Regions from separate parts of the Oryzomonas sagensis genome, predicted to be linked through region 1. Evidence: riboswitches for the same ligand, from Rfam matches in the RefSeq annotation. Region 1 holds a riboswitch; the other holds the start of a gene.

Region 1 (3,382 bases):
GCGTGCTTGATGTTGTGGCAGATGACGATGGTGCCGGCTGCCAGACCGTCGCGGATGAATTCGGGTGGGACCCCTTCCGCTGCGGCTGCGATCTGCATCTGTTCGGTAATGAGGCCCCGGCGGGCGTATTCGAGTTGGGTCATTGCGTGCTCCGTATAAAGGATTGATGGTATGGGTCAGCGGTCGCTTTGCCGGGCGGCGGCAAAATGATTCACCGGGCTATGCCCCTTGCCCAGGGGGTGGGCCAGGCGGATGGCGGCGGAGATGAACTCCTTGGCCTTTTCCACGGCGCTTCTGAGCGGCTCCCCTTGGGCGAGGAAGGCGGCGATGGCCGAGGCGTAGGTGCAGCCGGTGCCGTGGGTGTTGCTGGTGAAGACCCGTTCCGCCGCATATTCCCGGCATTCGTAGCCGTCGAAGAGGATATCCATGGATTGACGGCCGGCCAGATGTCCCCCCTTGAGCAGAACGTTGGCCGGGCCCAGGGCGTGCAGGTCGCGGGCGGCCTGTTCCATATCCGCCTCGCAGCGGATCGCTCTCCCCAGCAGGCGCTCGGCCTCGGGGATGTTGGGGGTCAGCAGGTAGGCCTGGGGCAGCAACTGTTCCAGCAGGATGCGGAGCGAGTCCCGATCCAGCAGGGTCGTGCCCCCCTTGGATACCATGACCGGGTCGATGACCAGCGGGATATACCCGGTGCGCTCCGCCAGCAGTTCGGCCAAGGCCGAGACGATGGCCGAGGTGTGCAGCATGCCGGTCTTGATGACGTCCACCGGGATATCGGCCAGCACGGTCGTGATCTGATCCACCACAAAGGAAGGGGGGAGGCCGTGGATGGCCGAAACCTCCCTGGTATTCTGGGCGGTCAGGGCGGTCAGGGCGCTGGCGGCGTAGCTCCCCAGCAGGGTAATGGTCTTGATGTCGGCCTGGATGCCGGCTCCGCCCCCCGAGTCGCTGCCGGCCACGGTCAGGACCGAGCCGCGCGGGTAGGGGCAGGTGCGGTTGAAGAGCAGTTTCAGCTCGGCGGCGGCGATGTCGGGACGGGGACTGGACAGGACCGACGAGATCACCGCCACGGCGTCGGCGCCGGCGTCGATCACCCGGCAGGCGTTGCTGGTGGTGATGCCGCCGATGGCCACCACCGGGAGCTTGATGCGGTCGCGGATGGCGCACAGGCCGCTGGTGCCCGGCATGTGGGTGATGACCTTGCTGTCGGTCGGGTACATGGCACCGAAACCGATATAATCGGCCCCCTCCTGTTCGGCCTGGAGGGCCTCGTCCAGGTTATGGGTCGATTTGCCGACGATCTTGCCCGGGCCGAGCAGCTCCCGTGCCTCGGCAATGCCGCCGTCGTCCTGGCCCAGGTGGACGCCGTCCGCATCCAGTTCCCTGGCCAGCCGAATGTCGTCATTGACGATGAAGGTCACCCCGAAGCGCTTGCAGAGCTGCTTCAGCTCGCGCCCCTCCTCCAGGCGGGTCTCGTGGCTTTTCTCCTTGGCGCGGTACTGCAGCACCGCCACACCGCCACGCAGGGCGATCCGCACCCGTTCCACCAGATTGTCATCCTGGTCGGTGATCAGATACACGCCCCCAACCGGCGGAAATACCTGCGCCGTATTGTTGATGACGAGACGAAACCGTTTGCTGCAGTCGTCCATGGCATATCCCTCGTGGTAATAAAAAAGCCGCACTGTTGTGATACAGGCGGCCGGGTTCATGGATAAGATGAACAGTCGTGCAAGCCGCTTTCCTACGCCGGAATTAACCGGATCAGGTTCAAAGGGTCTGATTCCAAAAGGAATCATCTCAGCTCTTGCGAACTCCCCCAGGGCCTTGTAATTGTGTCTACGGTACTGGATTTAACCGTTCCTGTCAATCCCAATGACAGCAGCGGCAGGCTGGAGGCGGTGTGGCGGCTATCGGAAACGATTTCGTTTCCCTACGTTAGGGCATCGATGGTGACCTTCACCTTGCCGGTCAGCGTGACGGTGCTCTTGGATGTACAGTCATCTATGTAACCGTAAGATATACCTGGAAAATTTTAAATCAAGTTATATTTGTTTTTATGATCTGCCGTGCCCGTCCGGCTTGTAACGACAGCGACAGCGCCGGTAGCCGGCACGGCCCCGGAAACGGCGGCCCCCTTTCGCTTTACAGCCAGGGCCGGACGTGGTAATAACCCCTTCTAAAGACATTGTCTTGCCTTTGATTCCGAAAACCAAGGAGTGTCATGGTCGTGTACGACAGCCGTCCCACATTCGCCGAGATCGATCTCGACGCACTGCGCCATAATTTTGAGCTTATCCGCGCTTCCATTCCCCGCCGGACCGAGATGCTGGCGGTGGTCAAGGCCGACGCTTACGGCCACGGCTTCATGGACATCAGTCGCGAACTGGAGGCGCTGGGGGTGAACGCCTTCGGCGTCGCCTTCCTGGCCGAGGGCATTCAACTGCGCAAGAGCGGCATCGACAAGCCGATCCTGCTGTTGGGCGGGGTGTATCCGGGCCAGGAGCGCAAATGCATCGGCTACAACATCTCCACCGCCCTCTTCACCCTAGAGCAGGCCCAGGCACTTAACCTAGCCGCCGGCAAGCTCTTTCGCAAGGCCCAGGTCCATCTCAAGATCGACACCGGCATGGGGCGCCTGGGCATCACCTACGCCGAGGCCCCCGCGTTCCTGAGCGAATTGAAGAAGCTGCCCAACATCACCCTGGAGGGGATCGTCTCCCACTTCGCCAGCGCCGATGAACTGGACGAATCGGGCCAGCATTTCACCCGCATCCAGGCCGAGCGGTTCTCCTGGGTGGTCGCCGAGGCCCGCAAGGCCGGCTTCTCCCCGCGCTATATCCACATCGCCAACAGCGCTGCGGCCCTGCTCCGGGACAACGCCGGCTGCAACCTGGTCCGTCCCGGCATCGTGCTCTACGGCGCCATCCCTTCGCCCGATTTTCAAGGGAAGCTGGACCTCAAGCCGGTCATGCGCCTGAAAAGCAGCATCGCCATGCTGAAATGGGTGGAGCCGGGCACCACCATCAGCTATGCCCGCCGCTTCACCGCCGCCGAGCGGACCCTGATCGCCAGCGTGCCGGTGGGGTATGCCGACGGTTACCCCCGCACCCTCACCAACCGGGGGGAGGCGTTGATCCGGGGCCAACGGGCGCGGGTGGCCGGGACGGTCTGCATGGACTGGATCATGCTGGATGTGACCCATATCCCCGGCGTGGCCGTGGGGGACGAGGTGGTGCTGATGGGGACGGACGGGGCGGGGAACTGCATCCACGCCGAGGAGTTGGCCACCCTGGCCGGTACCATCCCTTACGAGATCTTCTGCGGCATCAGCAAACGGGTGCCCAGGATTTACCTGAAATGATTTAGCTGGGACCCATAG
Region 2 (3,382 bases), on a different contig from region 1:
ATGTCGGCAGCGGGTTCCTTGACGATGAAGTGGTAACCGTTGAAGAGTGTTATGACCGTATCGGGTGTCTCCTCGATACTGACGATGTGGTCGGGGTTGACATACATCACCTGCTTGTCCAGACGGGTCAATGGGATCATAATACCACCGGAAATATGAATGTTTGTCTATAAATATCAAAAACCGTGTCAGGTCAAGAAGTTTTTGCCTGAAATTAAAAGCGGCATATTATCGTTCATCACAACAATGTGCATTACAACAATGCATCGATAGCCGCAAAGTCGATGTAGCTTTCAGAGGTGGAGTTGATCAGTTCGATCTTTTCCAGGTCATCCGGGCCGATCTTCGAGACATGCTCCCTGAGGCGGTAAAAAACCTCCGAAGAGGTCTCCTCGACGCGGATATAGGGGATTTTGCTGTCGTCGAGAATCTGCTGGGTGATGAGCGACATGGGGGCGTGCCCGCTGATGACCAGGCCGGTCAGGCGCTTTTTGAAATCCGGTATATGGTGCAGCGAAGAGGCGGTGACAATCAACTCATCCCTCGAACTGGTCACGATAAGCAGCGTGGACTCCTCAAGATGGTCGATGACCCGCTGCGACGATGCCGCTCCCAACTGGATATTATGGCAGATGCGGCTTTTCTCTGCGGGGTTCCCCTTGAGCGGCAGGCCGAGCATCTGGGCCACATGTTGCAAGGTCGGATGGGCCAGGACCGGGCTGTAATCGAAGGCGCTCGTCACCAGCAGGTCGCTTCCGCCAAAGGCCTTTTTCAGATAGGCAAGGGAGCGTTCGCGCTTTTCCGGCAGCAGCTTGTTGACCATGACAACGCGAACGTCGGCTTTTTCCCGCTCGTAGAGTGCCAGGTTCAACTCCACGGCGTCTACCACATTGCCGATGCCGCCGTTGGTAACCATGAGCACCGGTGCGCCCGCCATGGTCGCCACCTGGGCGTTGTTCGCCCCGACCACCGATCCGACGCCACCGTGGCCCGCCCCCTCGATGATCAGAAAATCGTATTTCTGCTCAAGCTCGCGAATCGCGCCGGTGATAAGCATGCGGGGCGTTTCCGGGGCAATCTTGCCGTCCAGGAATTTTCTGGTCGAACCGGGCGTGAGGGTCATGGGCGACATGAGGTGCGCGTCCTCATCCAGCCCGTAAACGCTGGCCACCATGGCCGCATCCATGTCCATGGTCAGGCCGTGGTACTCGATGCACTTGGGGCCGATCGGCTTGATGAAGCCGACCCGCTCATATTTTTTGCGGGCCAGATGCATGAGCGACAGGCTGATGGTGGTTTTGCCGCAATGCTGCCCGGTGGCGGCTATGAATATCTTTTTGCACACCATACTCTGCCATCCTTCCCAAGGCCATGAAACCGTCGAGAGTCCATCGTCTGCCGCCAACCGTGGTTATGCCGTTTCAAGAAACCGGAGGAAGTGCTCTTCGCCGGCCTGAAAATGTAAAAAACGCACCCCCATGCCGCTTTTCTTGACCAGGTGGAAGAGGTTTTGCGGCACTTTCTTTGCCCACATGACCCGGGCATCAACCTGAACCAGCTGGTCATCGACAGTAAATTCGATCCTGATTCTGCTGTTGGGCGGGCAGACATTGGCGCTTTTGATGAACATGCCGGTTGCCGATATATCCTCGCTGAATGCCACACGGTTGGCGCCGTCGATGCCGAAACGGATCGTTAAACGCTTTTTGAGCCGCCGTATAATCCTCTTTTCGGTCATTATGGCCTCAAACTAAAGAGCTTATTCTGTAACGAAAACGCCAAGACTATAGCACAAAATAGCGGATGGGGGAGAAGAATTGAAAAAACGCGGGGTTCAGTTTTTTATTTTCGCCCCTGTGCCGGTATAAATTCGATTGACAGCGTCGCGTCAATACACTAGGTTAATGTAAACGCTGGGGGAGTTTCGACTGAGAGCGGCGCTGCGTCGCGACCCTTAGTACCTGATCCGGGTAATGCCGGCGTAGGGAAGCGCAAACATTCAGATGTTCCAAGCCGCTTCCGCGGCTTTTTGCGTTTTGGGGGCACAGACATGAATATTGTACTGAACGGCGAGACGACAGACATCGCCGCGGGGTGTACGGTCGCCGGGCTTCTGGAACATCTGCAACTCCCGCGCGAACGGGTGGCGGTGGAGGTCAATCTGGCTATCGTTCCCAAGGCGGCCTACGACAGCCGTGGGCTGTCGGAGGGGGACAGGATAGAGATCGTCCACTTCGTGGGCGGAGGATGAAAAACGGGCAGGGAGGCGGTGGGGCAAATTGCGCGCCAGCCCCCTGCGCCTGAAGTCAACACGTTGCTGCACAAGGAGACATGCTGCTATGACAACCCAAAAGGATACATGGACGATCGCCGGCCGCGAGTTTACCTCCCGCCTGATGGTAGGCACCGGCAAATACGCCAGTTTTCAACAGACTGCCGAGGCCCTGGAGGCCTCGGGGGCCGAGATTATTACCGTGGCGGTACGGCGGGTCAACCTGGACCGGAGCAAGGAATCGCTCCTGGATTATATCGACCCCCGGAAATACACCCTGCTCCCCAATACCGCCGGCTGCTACACGGCTGACGACGCCGTGCGCACCTGCCGCCTGGCCCGCGAGGCGGGCATGTCGGATTTCGTCAAGCTCGAAGTGCTGGGGGACGAGAAGACCCTGTTCCCGGATAACGAGGAGTTGCTCAAGGCCGCCCGGATCCTGGTCAAGGAGGGCTTCACCGTGCTCCCCTACACCAGCGACGACGTGATCATGTGCCGGAAGCTGGAGGATATCGGCTGCGCCGCGGTCATGCCGCTGGGGGCTCCCATCGGCAGCGGCCTGGGGATCCGCAACCCCTATAACATCAGGATCATCCTGGAGTCGGTCAAGATCCCGGTGATCGTGGACGCCGGGGTCGGCTCGGCCTCCGATGCGGCCGTCGCCATGGAGTTGGGCTGCGCCGGCGTGCTTATGAACACCGCCATTGCCGGAGCCCGGGACCCCATTGCCATGGCCCGCGCCATGAAGTTGGCCGTGGAGGCGGGACGGCTTTCCTACAAGGCCGGCCGGATTCCCCGCAAGCTTTATGCGAACGCCTCCAGCCCCCTGGACGGCATGATAGTCTGATAGGTTGTTGAAAAACAGCCATCAGGCCTTCGTCCTCGAAAGCCCTTTCGTGCGGCGTAGCGCTGCTACGCCTCCTCATGGCTCTCTGCGGGTGCGACGATCTGACTATTTTTGAACAACCGGAGTTTTTCAACAATCATCTTCACGGCTTCTTGTTACGTATGTTCACCATGTCCCTATGAAACCCGTCGATTTCTCACTCTATCTGATTACCGACCGCACCCAGACCGCCGGCCGGCCGCTTTTGGACGTGGTGCGCGCCG

The links. A riboswitch is a leader RNA that binds a small molecule or an ion and turns the genes downstream of it on or off. The one in region 1 is predicted to bind thiamine pyrophosphate.
Region 2: linked by a shared signal. The riboswitch ahead of thiS (sulfur carrier protein ThiS) and the one ahead of thiD (bifunctional hydroxymethylpyrimidine kinase/phosphomethylpyrimidine kinase) in region 1 are both predicted to bind thiamine pyrophosphate.

Annotation. Positions count from the first base shown of each region.
Region 1 is NZ_VZRA01000002.1:127,562-130,943, forward strand. Features, by position in the region: gene thiC (phosphomethylpyrimidine synthase ThiC) at 1-143, opposite strand, end outside; gene thiD (bifunctional hydroxymethylpyrimidine kinase/phosphomethylpyrimidine kinase) at 177-1,652, opposite strand; TPP riboswitch at 1,725-1,831, opposite strand; gene alr (alanine racemase) at 2,225-3,364, shown strand.
Region 2 is NZ_VZRA01000001.1:1,029,918-1,033,299, forward strand. Features, by position in the region: gene F6V30_RS04645 (flagellar FlbD family protein) at 1-140, opposite strand, end outside; gene F6V30_RS04650 (AAA family ATPase) at 254-1,345, opposite strand; gene F6V30_RS04655 (PilZ domain-containing protein) at 1,412-1,738, opposite strand; TPP riboswitch at 1,906-2,005, shown strand; gene thiS (sulfur carrier protein ThiS) at 2,051-2,251, shown strand; gene F6V30_RS04665 (thiazole synthase) at 2,340-3,119, shown strand; partial or broken gene thiE (thiamine phosphate synthase) at 3,298-3,382, shown strand, end outside.